DNA from 2 places in the Enterococcus malodoratus genome. Region 1 is predicted to be linked to the other one. Evidence: a T-box and tRNA genes for the amino acid it is inferred to sense, from the RefSeq annotation. Region 1 holds a T-box; the other holds one or more tRNA genes.
The links. A T-box is a leader RNA that pairs with one kind of tRNA and senses whether it is charged. The one in region 1 lies ahead of leuS (leucine--tRNA ligase), so its partner is inferred to be a tRNA-Leu.
Positions count from the first base shown of each region.

Region 2: it has a tRNA-Leu gene. The T-box ahead of leuS (leucine--tRNA ligase) is inferred to sense a tRNA for this amino acid. The anticodon was not compared.

Region 1 is NZ_JAQDPG010000010.1:169,920-178,046, forward strand. Features, by position in the region: gene PGP85_RS16360 (UDP-N-acetylmuramoyl-L-alanyl-D-glutamate--L-lysine ligase) at 1-1,041, shown strand, start outside; gene PGP85_RS16365 (NAD(P)H-dependent flavin oxidoreductase) at 1,082-1,993, opposite strand; gene leuS (leucine--tRNA ligase) at 2,136-4,649, opposite strand; T-box leader at 4,769-4,960, opposite strand; gene PGP85_RS16375 (phosphatase PAP2 family protein) at 5,098-5,754, shown strand; gene PGP85_RS16380 (TIGR01212 family radical SAM protein) at 5,755-6,735, shown strand; gene PGP85_RS16385 (class I SAM-dependent methyltransferase) at 6,710-7,273, shown strand; gene PGP85_RS16390 (alpha/beta hydrolase) at 7,329-8,117, opposite strand.
Region 2 is NZ_JAQDPG010000005.1:99,055-107,181, reverse strand. Features, by position in the region: gene PGP85_RS09680 (hypothetical protein) at 1-654, shown strand, start outside; gene PGP85_RS09675 (16S rRNA pseudouridine(516) synthase) at 739-1,455, shown strand; gene PGP85_RS09670 (YjjG family noncanonical pyrimidine nucleotidase) at 1,467-2,153, shown strand; gene udk (uridine kinase) at 2,225-2,851, shown strand; tRNA gene PGP85_RS09660 (tRNA-Leu) at 2,926-3,009, shown strand; gene gpmA (2,3-diphosphoglycerate-dependent phosphoglycerate mutase) at 3,095-3,781, opposite strand; gene rpiA (ribose-5-phosphate isomerase RpiA) at 3,913-4,593, opposite strand; gene rpsL (30S ribosomal protein S12) at 5,002-5,415, shown strand; gene rpsG (30S ribosomal protein S7) at 5,460-5,930, shown strand; gene fusA (elongation factor G) at 6,011-8,095, shown strand.

The DNA of each region.
Region 1 (8,127 bases):
CTAGATGGCGTGACTTTTTTCAAATCAAAACTTACGACGCCGGAATCACTAGACTTGTATCGGATGATGGCAGAGGCCGTTGCCAACGGCATGACCCACCTTGTCATGGAGGTTTCTTCCCAAGCATATAAAGTGGCCCGGGTTTACGGTTTAACCTTTGATGTAGGGATTTTTCTGAATATCTCGCCAGACCATATTGGACCGATCGAGCATCCGACTTTTGAAGATTACTTCTATTGTAAACGACAATTAGTTGCCAATTCTCGTCAGGTTATTTTGCAGCATGAAATTGACCATTTTGATCTATTAAACGAATTAGCGGAAAAACAAGCGATTCCTGTTATCACATACGGCAATGCAGCCGCTGATTATCAAGTAAAACCGTTGGAACATCCATTGGCCTTTGCGCTATCAAGCACAAAAGATCGCTTCAACTTAAATGGAGATTATGAAATTCTATTAGCTGGCGATTTCAATAAAGAAAATGCCGCAGCCGCTCTGATCGCTAGTGCTTTAGTTGGTGCGAATCAAACCGCTGGTCGCCAAGGTTTAGCCAAAGCATTGGTGCCCGGTCGGATGAATTTACTCTTAAAGCCGAATGGCGCACACATCTATGTCGACTATGCTCATAATTATTTAAGTATGAAATCACTGCTGGCATTCGCCAAAGAACAGCACCCTGACGGCGAACTACTTGTGATCACCGGTTCGACTGGTAACAAAGCAGAGTCGCGCCGAGAAGGATTAGGCCAAGCGATCGGTGAGTACGCCGACGTGGCCGTTTTAACAAGTGATGATCCTAATTTCGAAGATCCGAAAAAAATCGCTGCTGAAATTCAGCAAGGAATCCAAAACGATCACGTTCGTGTCCTTTTCGAAGTTGATCGCAAAAAAGCAGTCAAAGATGCCATTCACCAAGCGGGACCAAAAGATGCGATCATCTTGGCCGGCAAAGGGACGGACAAATATATGACTGTTAACGGTGAAGACCTTCCCTACGAAGGCGACTATCAATTGGCCGAAACATTTATTAAAGACTAACGGGACCTCCCGTTAGTCTTTTTTTTATCTTCAAAAATCCTTACCTTAAAACTATCTTCTGACTGACAGCTTCTGCTTCAGCATAAACTGCTTCAATCAGCTCTTTAACTGGCCGCACTTGCGTTAGCATTCCTGCAATTTGGCCCGACATAACACTGCCTTGCTGAACATCGCCATCATCCGCCGCCCGTTGCAAGGCTGCTAAAGAAAAGACCTCCCCTGATTCATTTTTGGAATAACCTTCCAATAGTTCATTCCTTAATCCGCGAATCGCTCCGCCTTTTTCCTTATGAATAACCACGGTCGCCGTATCATTGGCTTGTAGGATCGCCTGTTTATAATTTTCGTGGATCGGACATTCTGTTGTTGTTAGAAAAGCCGTGCCCATCTGAACACCACATGCGCCTAATGCAAACGCGGCTGCCATTCCATGTCCATCCCCGATACCACCGGCCGCAATCACAGGTATATTTACAGCTTGTGCGACTTGCGGTATTAATGTCATGGTCGTTGTTTCACCAATGTGTCCGCCGGCTTCCATCCCCTCAGCGATCACACCGTCCACACCCAACTGTTCCATTTTTTGTGCTATTTTTACTGAAGGAATCACAGGAAATATTTTGATCCCAGCTTGCTTTAGTCTTTCCATATACGGTTTTGGTGTCCCTGCGCCAGTCGTTACGATCTTAATATCTTCGGCGATCAGCACATCGACCTGCTCCGAAATATTTTCCATCTGCAGCATCAAATTTACAGCGAAAGGGTTCTTTGTACGTTTCTTAGTCTCTCGAATTTGTTCCCGCAATTCCTCTCCGCTTAAACCTCCTGCCGCAATAATCCCTAATCCGCCTGCCTCAGAAACCGCACTGACCAGTGGATAGCGGGCTATATGAGCCATCGCTCCTTGAAAAATCGGATATTGAATCCCTAACAGTTCAGTGATCTTTTCCATGAGATCTCCTCATTTCCTTTTTCTACATCCTAGCATATTTGAATAGCGCGCTTGCTACTATTTAAAGAAAAAAACTAGCACGATATTCGATATTCCCCCGCACAAAAAAAGAACCCCGCAAAAATTTGCGGAGTTCTAACTATTAATTAGCGACAATATTGACTAATTTATTTGGCACAACGATTACTTTACGGATTGTCTTGCCTTCAATATTACGTTGAATATGTTCATCAGCCATCGCAAGTTTTTCCAGCTCGTCTTTAGCTAGATCCACAGCGACCATAACTTTTGAACGCACTTTGCCGTTAACTTGCAAGATTACTTCAATTTCATTTTCAACTAAGGCTTCTTCGTCATAAACTGGCCATGCAACATAAGAAATGTCTTCATCATGTCCTAAGATCGCCCAAAGTTCTTCGGCGATATGCGGCGCGATTGGTGCTAGTAATTGCACAAAGCCCTCCACATATTCATAAGTTAATGCTTCTGCTTTATACGCATCATTTATGAAGACCATCAGTTGAGAAATAGCGGTATTCAAATGCAGATGTTCCATGTCTTCGGTTACTTTTTTAACCGTTTGATTGTAGACTTTCGTCAATGAACCATCGTTAAAGGTCGTGATATGGTCACGCATTTTACCTTCTTCATCGACAATCAGGCGCCATACACGATCCAAGAATTTCCGCGAACCTTCAAGACCGTTTTCGCTCCAAGCAATCGAAGCGTCCAATGGACCCATGAACATTTCATACATCCGCAGCGTGTCTGCACCGTATTTGTCCACCACATCGTCAGGGTTTACAACGTTCTTCAATGATTTACTCATTTTGGCAGGTGCTTCTTCTAATTCTTCACCAGTTTCAATGCTGAACCATTTACCATCACGTTTTTCTACCATGTTGGTTGGTACAAGTGCTCCACGGCTATCACGGAAGCTTTGACCCAAAATCATTCCTTGATTGTATAATTTTTGGAATGGCTCATTGGTTGGCACCACACCGATATCATACAAGAATTTATGCCAGAAGCGTACATACAATAGATGCAATACTGCGTGTTCCGCTCCGCCAATGTAAAGATCTACCGGCATCCAGCGTTTCAATTTATCATAATCAGCTAAAGCCTCTTTGTTATGCGGATCGATAAAGCGCAAGTAATACCATGAGCTGCCGGCCCATTGCGGCATTGTGTTGGTCTCACGACGACCTTTTTTACCTGTAATCGGATCAACGACATTGACCCAGTCTTCGATATTGGCTAATGGTGATTCGCCAGTACCGCTTGGTTTGATATCTTTCGTTTTCGGCAATTCCAATGGCAATTCGTAATCAGGTACTAAACCAGTCGTGCCATCTTCCCAATGAATCACAGGGATCGGTTCGCCCCAATAGCGTTGGCGAGAGAACAACCAATCGCGTAAACGGTAACTAATTTCTTTTTTACCATAGCCGTTTTCTTCCAGCCAAGGTACCATTTTATCGATGGCATCTTGTTTATTCAAACCGTCCAAGAAATCTGAGTTGATGTGCTGACCATCGCCAGTGAAGGCTTCTTTTTCTACATCGCCGCCTTCAAGAACCGGAACGATCGGCAAACCAAACGTTTTCGCAAATTCATAATCTCGTTCATCATGAGCAGGAACCGCCATGATCGCACCGGTTCCATATGAAGCTAGAACGTAGTCCCCGATCCAGATTGGCATTTTCTCACCGTTGACCGGATTGATCGCGTAAGCACCGGTGAAAACACCGGTTTTTTCTTTCGCTAGATCTGTCCGATTCAATTCTGATTTTTTCGATGCTTCATCAATGTAGGCATCTACCGCTGCTTTTTGCGCAGCCGTCGTAATTTTTTGAACCAATTCCAGCTCTGGCGCCAAAACAGCATAAGTAGCACCAAATAAGGTATCAGGTCGTGTAGTGAAAACAGTGAATGTTTCTTCGCTGCCTTCAATCTTGAAGCTGACATTCGCACCGATCGAACGGCCGATCCAGTTGCGCTGCATTTCTTTGATGCTTTCAGGCCAATCAACCGTTTCTAGATCATCCAATAAACGATCCGCATAAGCAGTAATTTTCAGCATCCATTGACGCATTGGTTTGCGAACAACATCATACCCGCCGCGTTCACTCTTGCCATCAATCACTTCTTCATTAGAAATAACTGTTCCAAGTTCTGGTACCCAGTTAACCGGAACTTCTGCTTCATAAGCCAACCCTTTTTCATACATTTGTTCAAAGATCCATTGGGTCCATTTGTAATAGTCCGGATCTGTCGTATTTAACTCACGATTCCAGTCATAGCTGAACCCTAATGAGTTGATTTGGCGTTTGAATGTTTCAATATTTTTTTTCGTAAATTCCGCTGGATCATTCCCAGTATCCAAGGCATATTGTTCCGCTGGCAGACCAAACGCGTCCCAGCCCATCGGATGCAAAACATTGTATCCTTGTGCTCGTTTCATCCGTGAAATCACATCCGTCGCAGTGTAGCCTTCCGGGTGACCAACGTGCAACCCTTGTCCAGATGGGTAAGGAAACATATCTAAAGCATAAAATTTTGGTTTTTCAGGATCATCTTGGGTATTGAATACATGATGTTTTGCCCAATATTTTTGCCATTTTTTCTCAATCTCTTTGTGATCGTAACTCATGTTGCTCCTCCTAATATATGAACTTATTTTGTTTACAATAATAATATAGCCGAAGTGATTAAATTGAAACTAAAAGCCTGTTGGTAAGAAAAAAAGCCCTACGAAAGCTCTAAAAACTTTCATAGGACGTTAATAACGTGGTACCACCTATTTTCATCTGCCACATGACAGACCTCAAAGGATGTAACGGTCCTTAACCGGATCGATTGATCATGCTCCAAGGTAAGTTCGAATGTTCCGCATGCACACTTTCAGCACCGTGCGCTCTCTGAGATGCGTTCGTTTCTACTACTCCTCTTCCGGGCAATAATATTCAAAGTAGTTTCATCTTAGCAGATTCCAAAATAGAATTCAATTGAATTCCCCTTAAGAAAGCTTTGAAAAAAATTGTCCAGCAGATGAAACATGATATAATACTTCTGTTTAGAAAGGATGATTCATAAAAACAATGAAAAATAAACCCATCTACCAATTAATCGGCAGCTTCACTTTGCTATTTTTTGCGGCACTGTGTTACATTATCCGGTTTTATCCAGAAACCTTAGTCGGCTTTGATCGAGGAATCATTCATGCCGTTCACCAGCTATACCCACAGATGAATGGCTACTTTTTATGGGTAACAAAATTTGCGAACCCAATCACTGTCGTTCTTCTGTCCTTTGTTTTTGTCGGTTTATTTTATTTTAACAAGCAAAAAATCACGGCGCTTTGGTTGGCGCTCAGCATGGCACTCGTCAGCGGCGCCGGTAATCATTTATTGAAAATATTCTTTCAGCGCGCCCGCCCAACCATCTTGCCTCATATGGTAACTGAGCACAGTTTTAGTTTTCCCAGCGGCCATTCGACCGCCAGCACGCTATTATTTGGCACATTGATTTTTGTTATGGGACTATTTTTCAAAGAAAAAACGCCGCGTTTGACCGCCCAAATCGTGGTAGGGCTCTTGATCGTAAGTATCGTAATCAGCCGCATCTATCTCGGTGTTCATTACCCCAGTGATGTGCTTGGCGGAATGCTGTTTGGCAGTAGTTGGCTGTTCTTTACTTATCCCTACTATAAACAGAAAAAATTGGCTTATGATCTAAAAATGATTAGGAGAAAATAAATGACTTTTCAATACAGTGATGATGATACCAAACGCTACCATTCATGGAATTACGCATTGCGTCAGCAATTCGGCGGGAAAATTTTTAAAGTTCCCGTCGATGGCGGTTTTGATTGCCCTAACCGTGACGGCACCGTTGCTCACGGCGGCTGTACTTTTTGCAGTGTTTCTGGTTCTGGTGATATGATCGTGGCGCCCAGCGACCCTTTGCCGCAGCAATTCCATAAGGAAATCGACATGATGCACCAGAAATGGCCCCATGTTGATCAATACATCGTTTATTTCCAAAACTTTACCAATACCCATGCTCCCGTAGAAGTGATTCGCGAACGTTTCGAGCAGGTCGTCAACTTGCCTGGTGTCGTCGGATTATCCGTTGGTACACGTCCCGATTGTCTGCCGCCGGAAGTCGTGGAATATTTAGCTGAACTCAATCAACGGCTCTATTTGTGGGTCGAGCTGGGTTTACAAACTACCTATGAATCAACCAGTGATAAAATCAACCGCGCACATGATTATCCAACTTATGTTGATGCTGTAGCGCGGCTGCGCAAACACAATATCAATGTCTGCACACATTTAATCAACGGTCTCCCCGGTGAATCGTTAGAAATGATGCGGGAAAATGTTCGCCGGACAATTTTGGATTCCGACGTGCAAGGGATCAAGCTGCACCTGCTGCATTTGATGCGCAACACAAAGATGCTGCGGGATTATGCCGAAGGGCGTTTGCAATTAATGAGCAAAGACGATTACGTTTCTGTTATTTGCGATCAATTAGAAATGATTCCGCAAGATATTATCATTCATCGTCTAACTGGCGACGCACCGTGGGATTCATTGATTGGTCCAATGTGGAGCCTAAAAAAATGGGAAGTTTTAAACGCAATTGATCAAGAATTGATTCGTCGCGACTCCTATCAGGGGAAATTTGCTTTAAGAAAGGAATTTGGTCATGCTGCTACCGGCATTACGCTTTAGCCACCAACTACTAAAAGAAATCGTCTCTGAAGGCGACCATGTGATCGACGCTACCATGGGAAATGGCAACGACACACTTTTTTTAGCTGAATTGGTCGGTTCAACTGGACATGTCTATGCCTTTGATATCCAAGAGCAGGCTGTTGAAAATACTCGCAAAAAATTAGCAGACTACACTGATCGTTCCACCCTTTTTCTCGCAGGACATGAAACGATCGAAGAAAAAATCGCGAGCGATCAACCAATTCGCGCTGCGATTTTTAATCTCGGATACTTACCCAAAAGTGACAAGCAGATCGTCACCTTACCTGAAACGACCAAACAAGCCATGACTGCCATCTTGAAACGCTTGAGCGTCGGCGGACGCATGATTGTTGTCATTTATTATGGTCATGAGGGCGGCGAAACCGAAAAAAATGAGGTTCTGAATTTTTGCCAAAACTTGCCGCAAGAAAAATTCAGTGTGCTAAATTATCAATTCATCAACCAGAAAAATAACCCACCAATTTTATTGTGCGTGGAAGCCCTGAATCATTAAGGCATTCAATCGTACTACTTTGGTTATATAGATACAAAAAAAGAGCGGCTGATGATCAGTCGCTCTTTTCATTGAACCATTCCAATACGCGCTTGATCCACGCATCCCAAAATACCCAATCATGTTTTCCTGGACCTTCTTCAAAGGTCACATCAAACTTTTTTTGTTCCATTTTATGAGCCATATATTGACTGGCCGGATACAAATCATCTTCCGTCCCACAAGCTAAGAAGAACCGTGGTGCCGGCTCATTGCTCGCTGCTAGCTTATCTAGTAAATACAGCGGATCATTCTCCGATCCTTGGAGTTGATCTAATGGACCAAAAATTCCTTGCCAATACGCCTCGTTGCGGACCAATAATAAACTTTCCACATCCGCTAAGACCACTGCTCCAGAAAGGGAAGCAACTGCGGCAAAATTTTCCGGCTTGGCTAAGCCTAACTTCAATGCTCCGTAACCGCCCATGGATAAACCCGCCGCAAAAGTTTTTTCACGTTTGTGAGTGATTTGTGGGAAAAGCTCGTGAACAATCGTCGGTAATTCCTCCGAGACAAACGTCCAATAGTTCATATCATAAGTCGTATCCGTGTAAAAACCAAGATCCGTCGAAGGCATTACAACGGCCATTTGATACTCGGCCACATAACGTTCGATCGATGTCCGGCGTTCCCATACGCTGTGATTCCCGCCCATACCATGTAACAAATACAAGACAGGTACGTCTTCCGTTACACCAATAGTTTCAGTTCCTATTTTTTTGTAAGTCGTTTGCGGCAAAAGTACGTTCATCGCTACTTCCATCTGCAAAACATTCGAATATACATTTACTTGTAAAAAAGCCATTCAACTAGAT
Region 2 (8,127 bases), on a different contig from region 1:
ATGGAGAAAATTGTCGAACACGGCGAAGCAATGCTGGAAATTCCTGGTATCTATACTAAAAAGGACAGCTTTAAATCAGCTGATGCCGTTTTAGCAAAAAAAGAAGAGCCAGTCTCTTTCAATGTTGAGGGTGAAAAGAAAGTCGAAGATGCTAGTGCTTTCTATCAAGACAAAGCAACTGTAGAGAATATGGGGACCAAAACACTACTAGCTTCAAAAGAACCAAATGAAACGAAAGAATTTGAAGGTATTAAGGTGACCTTAGACGGTTATCAATTTACTGAATTTGTTCCAAATGAAGATCAGGCTTCCCGCTTCAAGAAATTTGAGACCGGTGTTGTTTTGTTGACGACCAAACTTATGGTGAAAAATGATGGAAAAGCGCCAATAAAATTTGGCAATACGTCGGGTTCATTAACGATGGGAAACTCTGTAAAAACGATGTCTCAAAATGGACTCGAGGTCACAGCAGAGAAAACGGATTTACCTGTTGGGGAAGAGGCAACGAAGTATCTAGTGTTTGCGACAGACAAAGAGTCGTATGAAAAACTTTATCACGAGCAAGAATTCAAACTGTCAGTCAGATTGTATGACGAAAAATTTGCTTCAATGACAAATCTGGATGATGTGACGTTTACCTTCAAAAATGAATAAAATGTAAAGACAAGACCTAAGTGGTTTTGTCTTTTTTTGAAATTTCGGTATAATGAGTCCGACAGATTTGAAGGAGTTTCAAAAATGCGGTTAGACAAAGTAATCGAACAAAATTTAGCGACAACTCGCAAAGAAATGAAGCGTTTGTTTCTTATGAAGAAAGTCTTTGTTGATGGTGTTGCTGAATTCAATCAGCAGCGCAACGTGGATAGCCAACTGCATGAAATCCAGGTTAATGGTCAGAATCTGCAGACGAACCATGTCTATTATTTACTGAATAAACCAGCAGGTGTTGTAACCGCGAAGAGCGACTCGAAATTTCAAACGGTAATAGAATTGGTCGCGAAAACTGAACGGCCGGCCGACTTGTATCCGGTCGGTCGTTTGGATCGTGACACAACAGGTTTGTTACTTTTGACTGATAATGGCCAATTAGGGTATGATCTTTTGCAACCAGGCTCCAAGGTAACGAAAACATATCGTGCGACGGTCAATGAAATGGTGACACACGAAGATATCTCGGCATTTGAAGAAGGCATCGTTTTTCACGGAGGGATTCGTTGTCAGCCAGCACAATTGGAAATTTTGAGTTCTGAGCCGAGCCATTCGGAAGTATTGCTGACAATTCGAGAAGGAAAATTTCATCAAGTCAAAAAAATGTTTTTGGCTTGTGGGAAAAAAGTAACAAGTTTGAAGCGACTTACGATGGGACCGCTACAGTTGCCGGAAGATTTGGCGCAAGGCGACTATCGTTCACTGGCACAAGAGGAGCTTCAACAATTAAAAACATATTTTAGATAGAAGGTTTGAAGATGCGATACGAGACAATTTTATTTGATATTGATGATACATTGCTAGATTTTAAAGCAGCGGAAGAACAAGCGCTTAGCTGGTTGTTCCAAGATATGGGGGTAGAACCCTCATTATCAGTAAAAAATAATTATAAAAAAATGAATCAAGGTTTTTGGCGCGATCATGAAGCAGGTTTGCTGTCACGCCAAGAGCTGCTAGACAATCGCTTTCGTTTATTTTTCGAACAGTATGAACGAGAAGTGGATGGGCCCAATACCGAAGCACGTTATCGCCAGTATTTGAATCAAGGGTATCAATTGATCGCAAATAGTCTAGAGGTCGTAGAAGCTCTAAGTCAGAAAGAGGACCTTTACATCGTGACGAATGGTGTCTCCGTAACACAGCATCAGCGGTTGAAAAAATCGGGTCTAGCACCGTACTTCAAGAAATTCTTTATCTCTGAAGAAATGGGTGTTCATAAACCGATGAAAGAATTTTTTGATATTGTTTTTTCTGAGATTCCACGTTTGAATAAGGAAAAGACGGTGATCATTGGTGATTCTTTAACCTCAGATATCAAAGGCGGACAAGTGGCTGGCATTGATACGATCTGGATGAATCCACAACAACAAGAACCAAATGAGATCAAACCGACATTTCAAATTAAAGAATTGACCGACCTCTATCAAATTTTAGAAGAATTTTGAGTTTTTAATAGCAATTTAACGCTGTTTCGCTATAATAGGACTAATGAAAAAACGAAAGAGGTTTTATTTGCATGAAAAACAAGCCGATCATTATTGGTGTAACAGGCGGTTCAGGCAGTGGGAAGACGAGTGTCAGTCGTGCGATCTACAATCGATTTCCAAATCACTCTATTATGATGTTGGAGCATGATTCTTATTATAAAGACCAAAGCGGTATCAGCTTTGATGAACGATTAAAAACTAATTACGATCATCCATTTGCCTTTGACACAGATTTATTGATCGAGCATCTAAAAGGATTAACGAGTTACCAAACGGTGGAAGTACCAATTTATGATTACGTAGCACATACACGCAGTGATCAAGTTTATGTACAGGAACCGAAGGAAGTTATTATAGTAGAAGGTATTCTAATTTTGGAAGACGAGCGCTTGCGAGATTTGATGGATATAAAAATCTACGTGGATACGGATGACGATACCCGAATCATTCGTCGAATTAAGCGTGACATGAATGAACGCGGTCGAACGTTAGATTCAGTGATTGATCAATATCTGACCGTAGTGAAACCGATGTATCATCAATTTATTGAACCAACGAAGCGTTATGCAGATATCATCGTGCCAGAAGGCGGAGAAAATCATGTAGCGATTGATTTGATTGCTACAAAGGTTGCAAGTTTTTTGAGTCATGATTAAAGCGTTGGGTTTCCCAGCGTTTTTTTTTATTAAAATCTTTATTTTATGCTAAAATAAAGAAGTGATTTATAATCGCGGTCGTGGCGGAATTGGCAGACGCGCTAGCTTCAGGCGCTAGTGGTAGTAATACCGTGGAAGTTCGAGTCTTCTCGGCCGCATAAAAAAAGACATGAAAAGAATTTTTTCTTTTTATGTCTTTTTTTATACAGAAAACCCGGCCCAATTATTGAGCCGGGAAGAATTTTATAAATAGTATTTTTTAGCTACTGTTAGGTCATCGTTTAATTCATAAACTAATGGTTGACCTGTTGGGATTTCTAAGTCCATGATATCTGCATCAGAAATGCCTTCGATGTGTTTAGCTAATGCACGCAATGAATTACCATGCGCAGCAACTAAAACAGTTTTGTCATCTTTCAAAGCAGGAGCGATTTCATCTTGCCAGAAAGGCAATGCACGTTCCAAAGTAACTTTTAGGTTTTCGCCGCCAGGAATATCGCGAGGGTCTAACATTGCATAACGACGTTCTTGTGCTGCTGAACCTTCGTCAGTAGCTTCCATCAATGGAGGTAATACGTCGTATGAACGGCGCCAGATATGAACTTGTTCGTCACCGTATTTTTCAGCGGTTTCTTTTTTGTTCAATCCTTGCAATTTACCATAGTGACGTTCGTTTAAGCGCCAAGATTTAATCGTTGGTACCCAAAGTTGATCAGAGTATTCTAAAATCAAGTCACAAGTTTTGATCGCACGAGTTAAAACAGATGTGTAAGCTACATCGAATTCAATTCCTGCTTCTCTAATTTTACGTCCGCCTTCTTTTGCTTCTTCGACACCTTCTGGAGCCAAATCAACGTCTGCCCAGCCTGTAAATTGGTTCAATTTGTTCCATTCACTTAAGCCGTGACGAGAAAAAACTAATTTTGGCATATCATTCTCTCCTTTTGAAATTTCTGAAATTTTCAATTCCTGATTCATTGTACAATGTTTCTGCCATGATTTCCATTAAATTGAGTGTGTTTTTTATCAAATCACGAGCTTTAAAGGGATTTTTATAAAAATTATTTTCCAGGTACTTCGAGGATTTTTGGCCCTTCTGGCGTGCCGACGATTACACGCGATATCATATCAATGAATAATCCGTGCTCAACAACACCCACACAAGTGTCCAATTCTTCAGCTAATGCATGAGGATCTTCAATCGTATCTAGGTGCAGATCAATAATGTAATGCCCGCCATCTGTTAACAAATATTCATTGGCGTCATTCATGCGCCAAGTCGGAGTATAGCCGCGCGATTCAAATAAACGAAAAACGTTATGACTACCAAATGGTACGACTTCAACTGGTAAAGGGAATTTACCCAGTTTATTGACCATCTTGCTTTCGTCTACGATCCACATGCAGTCTTTTGAATAAGTTGCTACCACTTTCTCGAAAAGCAGAGCTGCGCCGCCGCCTTTGATACCTTGGAAGTCATCGCTGATTTCATCTGCACCATCAATAGTAAGATCGACGGATTCTACATCATCGATAGCTTTCAGAGGAATGCCTAATTCTCTTGCTTGCTCCTCTGTTTTAGATGAAGTTACTACACCAGTAATCTTCAAGCCTTCTTCGTTTACTCGACGCCCTAATTCTTTTACTAAGTAATAAGCCGTAGATCCAGTTCCTAATCCGACAATCATCCCGTCTTTGACATATTTCGCTGCTTCGATCCCAACTAACTCTTTCAAATTCATTGAAAAATCCCACCTTCTGCTAAGTTACGTCCATTGTAATCGCAAAAAAAGAAAAAAGATAGCCTTTTCAGTAAAAAAGACCAAAAAAGTGAATGCGTTTACTTACTGTCTTTATGAGAAAAAAAGCCAATTGGAATAGAATGAAATTTTTCTTAGTCCAAATATTTTATGCAAAAAAACTACTTGAGAATAAAAGAAGAAAAAAGTCCAGAATGTTTGTTGACAGTAAAATCCAACCGTGGTATGCTAACAAAGGTGCTTTGTGAACAGGTCTCTCGAATGGGACGTGCTGACTGTGTCAAGGTACGCTTGATAGAGAATGCAGGGATGCATTATTTTTTATCGCCGAAAAAGAACCACCAGGATGTGTGGTACTAGAAAGCGAATCGAGGAAGGAGGAAACAAGGAATGCCTACAATTAACCAATTAGTACGTAAACCTCGTAAATCAAAGGTGGAAAAATCAAATTCACCAGCATTGAACAAAGGATATAATAGCTTTAAAAAAGCTCAAACAAACGTGAACTCACCACAAAAACGTGGAGTTTGTACACGTGTGGGGACTATGACACCTAAGAAACCTAACTCAGCGTTACGTAAGTATGCTCGTGTTCGTTTGTCAAACTTGATTGAAGTAACAGCTTATATTCCAGGTATCGGCCATAACCTACAAGAACATAGTGTTGTTCTATTACGTGGTGGACGTGTAAAAGATTTACCAGGGGTACGTTACCATATCGTTCGTGGCGCACTAGATACTGCCGGTGTAAACGATCGTAAACAAAGCCGTTCTAAATACGGTACTAAAAAACCTAAAGCTTAATCAAACGAATAGATAAGACATATTTTCGGAAGGAGGAGTTACGTATGACTCGTAAAGGAATGATTGCAAAACGTGATGTTTTGCCAGATCCTATGTATAACTCTAAGTTAGTAACTCGTTTAATCAACCGTGTAATGGTTGACGGCAAACGTGGTACTGCTTCAAATATCGTATACAATGCTTTTAGCACAATTAAAGAATCAACAGGAAATGATCCATTGGAAGTTTTCGAACAAGCAATGGAGAATATTATGCCTGTATTAGAAGTTAAAGCTCGCCGGGTTGGGGGTTCTAACTATCAAGTACCCGTTGAAGTACGTCCAGAACGTCGTACTACATTGGGATTGCGTTGGGTTGTTAACTTCGCTCGTTTACGCGGCGAACATACAATGGAAGAACGCTTAGCGAAAGAACTTATGGATGCTGCTAATAACACTGGCGCTTCTGTTAAAAAACGCGAAGATACACACAAAATGGCGGAAGCCAACCGTGCATTTGCTCATTATCGTTGGTAAGATTTTTTCTGCCGACGAAAGTTGGCAGAAAAACGACTCAACAATACTAATTTCAATTTAAGAGAGGAGCAAACAAAGAAATGGCAAGAGAATTTTCTCTAGACAATACTCGTAATATCGGGATCATGGCCCACGTTGATGCAGGTAAAACTACAGCAACTGAGCGTATCTTGTACTACACTGGTAAAATCCATAAAATTGGTGAAACCCACGAAGGCGCTTCTCAAATGGACTGGATGGAACAAGAACAAGAACGTGGTATCACGATCACTTCTGCTGCAACAACTGCACAATGGAAGGGTCACCGCGTAAATATTATTGATACCCCAGGGCACGTGGATTTCACAATTGAAGTTCAACGTTCATTACGTGTTCTTGACGGTGCAGTAACTGTGTTGGACTCACAATCAGGTGTAGAACCACAAACAGAAACTGTTTGGCGTCAAGCAACAGAATACGCTGTACCACGTATTGTATTCTGTAACAAAATGGATAAAATCGGTGCGGACTTCCTTTATTCAGTGAGCACTTTACATGATCGTTTACAAGCGAATGCTCATCCAATCCAATTACCAATTGGTGCTGAAGATGACTTCACTGGTATTATCGACTTAGTTAAAATGAAAGCTGAAATCTACACAAATGATTTAGGGACTGAAATCCAAGAGACTGAAATCCCTGCAGATTATCAAGAGTTAGCTGAAGAATGGCGTGAAAAATTAGTTGAAGCAGTTGCTGATACTGATGAAGACCTAATGATGAAATTCTTAGAAGGTGAAGAAATCACTGATGAAGAATTAAAAGCGGGTATCCGTAAAGCTACACTAGCTGTTGATTTCTATCCAGTTTTATGTGGATCAGCATTCAAAAATAAAGGGGTTCAATTGATGTTGGATGCAGTCATTGACTATCTTCCAGCACCTACTGACGTACCTGCAATCAAAGGTTTTAACCCTAAAACTGACGAAGAAACTGAACGTCCGGCTGATGATTCAGCTCCATTCTCATCACTAGCGTTTAAAGTTATGACTGACCCATTCGTAGGTCGTTTAACATTCTTCCGTGTTTATTCAGGTGTTTTAAACTCTGGTTCATACGTTTTGAACGCATCTAAAGGTAAACGTGAACGTATCGGTCGTATCTTGCAAATGCATGCAAATACTCGTAAAGAAATTGATACAGTTTACTCAGGTGATATCGCTGCCGCTGTTGGATTGAAAGATACAACAACTGGGGATACACTCTGTGCTGAAGATGCACCAGTTATTTTAGAATCTATCGAATTCCCTGATCCAGTTATCGAAGTTGCTGTTGAACCAAAATCAAAAGCTGACCAAGATAAAATGGGTATTGCATTACAAAAACTTGCTGAAGAAGATCCATCATTCCGCGTTGAAACAAACGTTGAAACTGGCGAAACTGTTATCGCTGGTATGGGTGAACTTCACTTGGACGTTTTAGTCGACCGTATGCGTCGTGAATTTAAAGTAGAGGCAAACGTTGGTGCGCCTCAAGTATCTTATCGTGAAACATTCCGTGCTGCGACAAATGCAGAAGGTAAGTTTGTACGTCAGTCTGGTGGTAAAGGTCAATACGGTCACGTATGGATAGAATTTACGCCAAACGAAGAAGGTGCCGGCTTTGAATTTGAAAATGCAATTGTCGGTGGTGTGGTTCCTCGTGAATACATTCCAGCAGTTGAAAAGGGATTAGAAGATTCAATGGCAAACGGTGTACTAGCTGGTTATCCATTGGTTGATATTAAAGCGAAACTTTATGATGGTTCATACCATGATGTCGATTCGAATGAAACGGCCTTCCGTGTAGCTGCGTCTATGGCGCTCCGTGCTGCTGCGAAGAAAGCTAGCCCTGCGATTCTTGAACCAATGATGAAGGTTACGATTACTGTTCCAGAAGATTACTTAGGTGATGTTATGGGTCACGTAACTGCTCGTCGTGGTCGTGTTGAAGGTATGGAAGCTCATGGTAACGCACAAATCGTTAACGCTATTGTACCGTTAGCTGAAATGTTCGGTTACGCAACAACGCTTCGTTCTTCTACTCAAGGACGCGGAACATTCATGATGGTCTTTGACCACTATGAAGATGTACCAAAATCTGTTCAAGAAGAGATTATTAAGAAAAACGGCGGCAAAGCTGAATAATTCTTAAAAGTCAATTGATTTTGGCAGGTTTC